2 regions of the Peribacillus aracenensis genome follow, and region 1 is predicted to be linked to the other one. Evidence: a T-box and tRNA genes for the amino acid it is inferred to sense, from the RefSeq annotation. Region 1 holds a T-box; the other holds one or more tRNA genes.

Region 1 (4,421 bases):
TCGTCGGCAGCCGGACATTAAGTGCACTAAGTGATATGAATATCGTACGGGAGTACCTTTCATTCATAAAAGAAAGAATATCATCCTAATGGAATATTTTTCTTGAATAGCATTTAAACACAAAAAGGATGAACCGGCTTCAAGCTGGTTCATCCTTTTGTTTTACAATTGTTTCAGTTCGCTGATCCTGTGGATTACAGAATCGCGTTTTTCGCTATAGTCTTTTTCCTTGGCACGTTCTTCTTCGATGACGCTTACCGGCGCCTTTTTAACGAAGCCCTCATTGCCCAATTTTTTCTGTACGCGCTCAACTTCTTTATTAAGTTTGTCGAGTTCTTTTTCAAGACGTTTCACTTCTTCGTCAATGTTGATCAGTCCTGTAAGCGGAAGGATTAGCTCTACGCCAGTTACGACAGCTGTCATGGCTTGAGCAGGTTCTTCGACTTCGATTCCGATCGTCAATTGTTCAGGATTACAGAAACGCTCGATATAGCTGCTGTTTTTCTGTAAAGTCCCTAAGATGGATTCATCCTTCGCTTTTAAGATTAAATTGATTTTTTTGCTTAGCGGTGTGTTCACCTCAGCACGGATATTACGGACGGAGCGGATGATTTCAACCAGCAGCTTCATTTCCTCGGCTGCAGCTGTATCCGTCAACCCTTCATTCACTTCCGGCCAAGCGGCAACAGTGATGGACTCACCTTGATGCGGTAGGTTCTGCCAGATTTCTTCGGTAATGAATGGCATGAACGGGTGTAACAATCTCATCGTGTTATCCAGTACATAAGCCAAGATCGAGCGCGTCGTCTTCTTAGCTGCTTCGTCTTCGCCATATAGCGGAAGCTTCGCCATTTCAATATACCAGTCACAGAAATCATCCCAAATGAAGTTGTAAAGCACACGGCCCACTTCACCAAACTCATAACGGTCCGCAAGTCTGGTTACGTTTGAAATCGTTTCATTCAAACGCGTCAAGATCCATTTATCAGCTACAGACTTCTCACCGCTTAAATCAATTTCGTCATAAGTCATGCCGTTCATGTTCATCAAAGCAAAACGGGATGCGTTCCAAATCTTATTGGAGAAGTTCCAAACCGCTTCCACTTTTTCCGTGCTATAACGAAGGTCCTGTCCTGGCGAGCTGCCCGTGGATAAGAAGTAACGCAGCGAATCGGCACCGTATTGATCGATTACATCCATCGGATCGACACCATTGCCAAGCGATTTACTCATCTTGCGCCCCTGTTCGTCACGAACCAGACCGTGGATCAGCACATCTTCAAATGGACGTTCACCTGTGAACTCAAGAGCTTGGAAAATCATCCGTGATACCCAAAAGAAAATGATATCATAGCCTGTCACAAGTGCCCCGGTTGGATAGTAGCGTTGGAAATCGACATTGTCCTTGTCAGGCCAGCCCATAGTCGAGAACGGCCATAATGCCGAGCTGAACCATGTATCAAGAACATCTGTATCTTGTTCCCAGTTTTCAGCGTCCGCAGGTTCTTCGTGACCTACATACACTTCACCTGTTTCTTTATGGTACCAGGCTGGAATGCGGTGACCCCACCAAAGCTGACGGGAAATGCACCAGTCGCGGATATTTTCCATCCAATGCAGGTACGTTTTTTCGAAACGGTCCGGTACGAAATGAACTTTTTCCTCATCGGTTCCTTTTTGAAGCTCAACGGATGCATCAGCCAACGGCTGCATTTTAACGAACCATTGAGTCGAAAGATATGGTTCAACAACAGCACCGCTTCTCTCTGAATGGCCGACTGAGTGAAGGTGATCTTCGATTTTGAAAAGTACTCCTTCTTCCTGAAGGTCCTTGACGATTTGTTTCCGGCATTCAAAACGGTCCATGCCTTCATATTTACCAGCCTTTTCATTCATCGAGCCATCTTCATGCATGACAAGGATGCGTTCCAAATCGTGACGGTTCCCGATTTCGAAGTCATTCGGATCATGAGCCGGAGTAATTTTGACCGCGCCTGAACCGAATTCCATATCGACATAATCATCACCGACAATCGGGATTTCCCGGCCTGTAATTGGCAAGCGGACCATTTTGCCGATCAAGTGTTTATAACGGTCATCTTCAGGGTGTACAGCCACAGCAGTATCGCCAAGCATCGTTTCTGGACGGGTGGTGGCAATTTCAATTTCTCCTGATCCGTCAACCAAAGGATATTTCATATGGTAAAATGCGCCCTGCACATCCTTGTAAATAACCTCGATATCGGATAACGCCGTTTTCGTTGATGGATCCCAGTTGATGATGTATTCGCCGCGATAAATCAAGCCCTTGTTATAAAGCGAAACGAACACTTCGCGCACAGCTTTTGAAAGCCCTTCATCAAGAGTGAAGCGTTCACGTGTATAATCAAGTCCAAGACCGAGCTTTGACCATTGTTCACGGATATGGCTCGCATATTCCTCTTTCCATTTCCAAGTCTCTTCTACGAATTTTTCTCGTCCAAGGTCATAACGGCTCACGCCTTCAGCACGAAGTTTCTGTTCCACTTTCGCTTGAGTGGCGATACCGGCATGGTCCATGCCCGGTAACCATAAAACGTCATAGCCTTGCATCCTCTTCATGCGTGTCAATATATCTTGAAGCGTCGTATCCCAAGCGTGGCCAAGATGAAGCTTACCTGTCACGTTAGGCGGCGGGATGACAATCGTATATGGTTCTTTTTTATCGTCACCCGTCGTTTCGAAAAATTTTCCATCAAGCCACCATTTGTAGCGGCCTTTCTCTATCGTTTGCGGATCATATTTAGTCGGCATAGAAATTTGGTTCTCTTCCATAACATTTCCTCCTTTTGGGCATAAAAAAAACTTCCATCATCACAAAAGGACGAAGGAAGTTGTTCGCGGTGCCACCTTTTTTCCGAAAAAGAAAAAAATCTCTTTCGGCTCTCAAATGGGATAACGGCTCTTCACCGGCCTTCGCTACTAAGGGGTTCACGAAGACTGCTCGCGGACGACTTCGGATGCTGCTGCCTGGAAACCTCGCACCAATTTGGTTTCCTCTCTGAAAAGTGCATTTCATCTTACTATTTCCGGTCTTTGCATTGATTTATATTCATAAGTAAAATCATTGAATGCATATAGTATATAGTACAAAAAACATGGGGCTCGAGTCAATCATCTTTTCGCTTACTTTCTCAGGAATCATCCCTTTTGATACAATTCAAGTTCATTTTCTTTATTTTATCCGCCAGAAACAGTGAATGTGACGGCTGTTTCACCTTTTCCACTGCCCACCCATAGAATATAAGAAGTCCTAAAAAGGAAGGTAATATTATGAAGCGAAGATATACTCCCTATACTTTACCGCCTTGGGTGAAGAAATTCCGCGGTGTCTGCCAGCAGTTCATCTTCCCCTTTATTGTGTTCCAAGGATTACGTACGCTGATTTTCCCGACTTTCTTCGATATGCTCCTGCTAATCGCCTTTATTTTCCTGGCCATGTCTTTGTATTTCGAATGGATTTAAGTATTCCCTTACAGCAAAAAAATATACATGACTGGAGATGATCCAATCATGTATATTTAGCTTGGGGGTGATTGTTCTTCTTCTTTGGTAGCCTCGGCGGCAGCCTTTTTCTGCTGTTCGATTTCTTCAATTTTCATCACCATATATTCAATATTTTTCAAAAGCCAAAATTGCCGCTGCAGTTGTGTAACATTATCAAGCTCTGAACGATGGCCCGTGCCATCGGAATAACCCTTCACTAATTCCAAAGCTGACCCAGGGAATGCCAGATAGCTTTGCATGAGCAGCAATTCTTCTTCTTTCAACGGAAAATAACGAAAATAGTTATATAGCCAGTCAACGCAGTCATCGCATTGGACAGGATAGGTCCTGGCCGATTTAACGAGAAATGGCAGTAAATCGAAATGCGGCGGAGCTGTATTCGAATTCTCAAAATTGATGAAGTAGCCATAACCCCGCTCATCATAAACGAAATGCTTCATGGAAACCTTTCCGTGCGTGACCACGGTTCGAACCTTTTCACTATCCTTCGTTTTTTCATACCAGGTTTCAAATTTCTTGATCGAGTACTTCAGCGCCTGTGAAATATCAGTGTAGAAAGAACAAACCGTCAGTTCGAATGGAGACATATACCACTTCTTTTCACAGCTGACAATATACTCATCGATGAATTCCTTCTCGTTATTCCAGGCATCAATCGTCCGCTCAAAATGGGCTTCCCGTTCCTCGATATCCACTTGTATTTCCTTAACGGAAAGTGTATGCATCCGAGCGAGCTCCCTGAACATTTGCTTATGATTTTCATCGCGCTCCCCGTCCCTTTCATTATTGAGCCAGGGCATCAGGTAATACAAACGTCCATTATGAAGAACGGCGTAACGCTGATCCATCGTTTGATAAATGGGAACGATCCGGTT
Region 2 (4,421 bases), on a different contig from region 1:
TCTCTTTAATAAAGCATAAATCCAATGAAGCAACTTATTCATACAGGCAACGATTGACACTTTGGCCGGTTTTCCTTCTGATTTTTTTACTTATCATAGAATGCTTTAAGCTTTTTGTTCCTTGAACTTCTTATGCCGCATAGTACGGCAAGATACAGAGAATGACGTAGTCTGCTCGAACCCCTTTTAGTAATACGATTAATGGTTGCCGTAAACTTACCCGATGAGTGAACACCCTTTAGTTTAAGTAGAAATCCTAACAATATTAATTAACAAAAAAACAACCATTTTCCCTTTAAGCTAATAGTGTAAACGGGTTTAGTAATTAAAATATCAGGGTAATTGTAGTTTTGACATATAGGGGATTAAATGATGAAGAGGTCACTAGATGCATATTATCAGGTAATCCCCATAATTGACTGCACATAAGCTTCCATTATAACGTAGGATTTACCCTCTTTCATAAAGCTGGAGTTAGTCTCTTGTAAGCCAAACTTTTTATAAAAATCCACCTTATTCTTTCTGGCATTACACCAAATTCTCTTCACGCCATTGTTCTGTGCTTCCTTTATAATATAGTCTAACAATGTACTTCCGTACCCTTTACCTTGTTCTAGTTGAAGGGTTGCAAATTTACGGAACTGACATTCTCTATTGTTTATAAAAAGTGAGATGACAGAAATCAAATCATCTCCTTTAAAAAGCCCATAATGAATACCTAAATCATCGTCTTCTAATTTTATATAGTCAAAGGGCTTATCTGCCCACATAACTTTATGCCTTAATTCCCAAACTTCTTCTTTATCTACTTGTCTAACCGTTATTTCCATAGTCCTCTCCTTTGTCCTTAACTATAAATAAGATATTAACCTTTTTGGGAAGCACCCGTTTGGGTAATAAGAAATCTAATCAGTTTCCTTTCTTTTATTCATACTCAAATTCAAAACTAATATTTAGAACATCACCGAAATATTGCCAGGATGGATAGATAAACACATATAACTGCTGAAGTGAACAAGATGACAGCAGGTATAAGATTTCTCTCATTTTAAATCCATAAGTACAAAAAAAGATAGCCGCGCTAATTTGGAACCACTTTGAAAATAACCATTATTAGAAAAAAATGAACTGCTAAAAATAATGGATATAAGCAAAGGTGTAGCGATTGGTATTTATATACCACAAGGGCTCTTTTAGGAATTGTTTAATCGTTGATGGTATTAACAGAAACCGTCAATGTTATGCGGATAGATTTGGATGCTTGCAAGAAATTGTTATCGATTAAATTTCTTCAAGTTTGGTTGCGTAATTATGGTCTGCTATATAAAAATTACTGCTATGAACAAATCATTGGATGAGCAGGTCATAATACTTATCTACGCAATCGTTTTCTGTAGCCCACTTCAAACAATAATTCTCTTTCCTCTTTATCTAGTATTTGTTGTTCATTCTTCAGAAGTATGTTCAGTCCAGTGTATTTCTTTAGTCAAGTAATCGATATGCTTTTCCATGTTTTCTCTTAAAAATTGAGCACAACTTTGAACGTGATTTTCTACTTGATTATTCATCAAGCTTGCTAAGACAACTCCTCTTTCTCTGGGTCTTGTCTTATTGGATATCAGTTTAATTCCTCAATCAAAAGTCAGATCCAGAGAGATTCTCCAAGGAGGCTTCTTTTTCTTGTTTTAGTTTAAAATCGGGTCTCCATTTTCTTAGAGTACATTATTTTATTAGCATTTTATCTAATTCACGAACTTTATCATATGACTCTAATAGTTGTTCAGGTACTAATGTTCTCCCATAATCCCAAGCATTAGTTTCTATTTCAGATTTTAGCTTTTCTTTTTCTTCTTCGTGACCATACATTAAAATCCTTAAATCATGTTTGTTTTTCTTAAAATCTAAATAATAACCAATCATACGATAAAGAATAATTTTAACAAAGTCTTCCTCTGTCTCTTTAATTCTAATTTTCCCTTTATAACCGTTAACTTGAAGGTAATTGAATTTTATAGTATTGGTCGATACGTTATAACTCATAGGCGCACTTAGACTATTGTCAAATTCATGAATAATATCCAAATTGTGCTCGTTTAATGTGTTATTAATTATCTCTTCGATATCGCTTATATAAAGCATTTAACTATCACTTCCCTTTTAAAGACTTACTTCATTCTAGTAGTAGATTAAATTCTTCTTCCTTTATCAATATAATAAACTGTAGGCATATTAAAATCACACAGTTAAAAATTTCCGTGCATGGTATTTGGCAGTAAAGGTAACCCAACACATTATAGTAAAGTGGATTTTTCTGAAGAACATGATTATGTACCTTTTAAAGAAAATCCTAAAAGATGGTCTTCTTTTTAACCACCATCGTTAGCTGAATAAGCGAAAGGGCTTTGCCTCGTCCTGTAATACGTTTAAATGCTGCTCTATCCGCACCAATTGAGTAATAATATATTATGAACTATATCTTTGAAAACAAAAAAAGGCCCAAATCCTTGTTATATCAAGGATTTGAGCCTTTGGTAGTTGATGACCTGTGAGGGATTCGAACCCACGACCCCTTCCCTGTCAAGGAAGTGCTCTCCCACTGAGCTAACAAGTCAATATGTAAATCAAGCTCTTTAGAGCTTGCTTTTAAACCTTAATTAGTTGCTGACTTCTTTACTGGACAAGATTTATTATATAGTGGTATTCAAAATAAAACAAGTAGTTTTGCTAAAAAAGTTTTTATCGTAAATTGGCCTGGGAAGTTAATCCTTGAAAGTTGAAAGCTTGTAAGAATTCGTTCAATATTTAAACCATTACATCTTAATGAGTTCCCTAAATCCGTTATCTCCAGATTTTTGTAAAGAAGCCCAATTGAGAAGGGATCTTTTCTTTGTAGTCCGATACTGTTGTTGTCTTTATTTTAGTCATAACACTGGGAGCTGACACTGAATATGGTCATTGTTTTTAAGAACTTGTTCAATAGAATTTACTATTTTTCCCGATAACCTTTTTTTGAACAAAGTCAAAGAAGAAAAGAAGCCAGCAGGATCTGACCCAAAAATTTCTCAGAATAGAATCCAACTAACCATTTATGAGGAGAATCCTAGGCTCCTACATATAAGATTTTCTCAACTTTAATTAACAAATATGATGTCTATGTGCTCAATCAAAGATTTTAGCAAAGAAAAGACAGGAAAAGATTTTTACATAGGAGAGGGGAATCTAGCAGCTTGAAAGTTGGTTAAAGGTGCCTCTGCTAAAATTTCTCCGTTTGCGCCTGCGCTAAATATTACTTGTACCCGATCTCCTGCTTGTAACTGAAGGATTGTAGTAACCGATAGTCCAATAGGTCTTGATTTTCTAAAGAAGTCATTAACAATATCCATATCATCTCCGTTTACGTTAATTGAAATGGAGGCGGCATATCCTTCTTTTGAAGAAGGTATTTTTTTGTCTTTTGAAGAATGACTTTTTTTGCAATACTCACAGTCGCAACTATTTTTTTTGCAATAATCGCATTTGCAACTATCTTTTTTGTTTTTTGAGTAATTATCACTTTTTCTTTTTGACGGACAAAATGAGACTTTTGCGGTTATCTCATAAATTCCATTCTCAGTTGGAATAAATGTTGATATATGCGGATTATATTCATTTGCTAAATCAAATTGTTCAGTTTGGTATAAAACCTTTACTGAGGGCGTACCCGCTTCTTTGTAAAGTTGTGGTGTGTTCTTATTAGCCCTGAACGCAGATGCTCTCACTAGATTATGTTTCTTGTGGTCACAGTGACAATCAGTATGTTTCTTCTGGCACAAATGACATTCATCGGTTTTCTTTTCATCGTATACACAGTCATTGTGCATCTTATGACAACAATGACAATCATCCGGTTTCTTTTGATCGCATATACAGTCATTGTGCTTCTTATGACAGCAATGGCAATCATCCGGTTTCTTCTGAATACAAATACAGTCATTGTGCTTCTTATGACAGCAATGGCAATCATCCGGTTTCTTTTGAATACAAATACAGTCATTGTGTTTCTTATGACAACTGTGACAATCATCCGGTTTCTTTTGATCACATATACAATCATTGTGTTTCTTGTGACAACTATGACAATCATCCGGCTTTTTTTGATCACATTTCTTATTAAGATATGTGGTGTCTACAAAGGAATTACAATGTGAAATAGTATAATGATTTTTAATTATAATCACCTTTTCCTTTTTTTATTTTCTGGTTATTTTATTCATTAAAAGGAAAGGGGTTTGTACAATATGGTACAAAAGTAAAAATATATCTAATTAAAACAGCAAAAATCTACTGGTTAGTATACGTTTTCAAGAAGGTCGGTTGTTAACAAAAGAGGGTGAAGTAATAGTAGAAAGTTAACTTCTTAACTTTTTTCAAACACTAACTTT

What was found. The T-box of region 1 lies ahead of N0M92_RS08495 (valine--tRNA ligase). A T-box ahead of a tRNA ligase gene usually reads a tRNA of that ligase, here a tRNA-Val.
Region 2: it has a tRNA-Val gene. The T-box ahead of N0M92_RS08495 (valine--tRNA ligase) is inferred to sense a tRNA for this amino acid. The anticodon was not compared.

The regions. Positions count from the first base shown of each region.
Region 1 is NZ_JANZMJ010000006.1:64,832-69,252, forward strand. It holds gene N0M92_RS08490 (ATP-grasp domain-containing protein) at 1-89, shown strand, start outside; gene N0M92_RS08495 (valine--tRNA ligase) at 163-2,814, opposite strand; T-box leader at 2,857-3,085, opposite strand; gene N0M92_RS08500 (hypothetical protein) at 3,313-3,504, shown strand; gene ysxE (spore coat protein YsxE) at 3,561-4,421, opposite strand, start outside.
Region 2 is NZ_JANZMJ010000001.1:101,874-106,294, reverse strand. It holds partial or broken gene N0M92_RS00535 (transposase) at 1-233, opposite strand, end outside; gene N0M92_RS00530 (GNAT family N-acetyltransferase) at 399-830, opposite strand; gene N0M92_RS00525 (hypothetical protein) at 1,723-2,139, opposite strand; tRNA gene N0M92_RS00520 (tRNA-Val) at 2,540-2,611, opposite strand; gene N0M92_RS29390 (hypothetical protein) at 3,201-3,758, opposite strand; gene N0M92_RS00510 (hypothetical protein) at 3,758-4,093, opposite strand.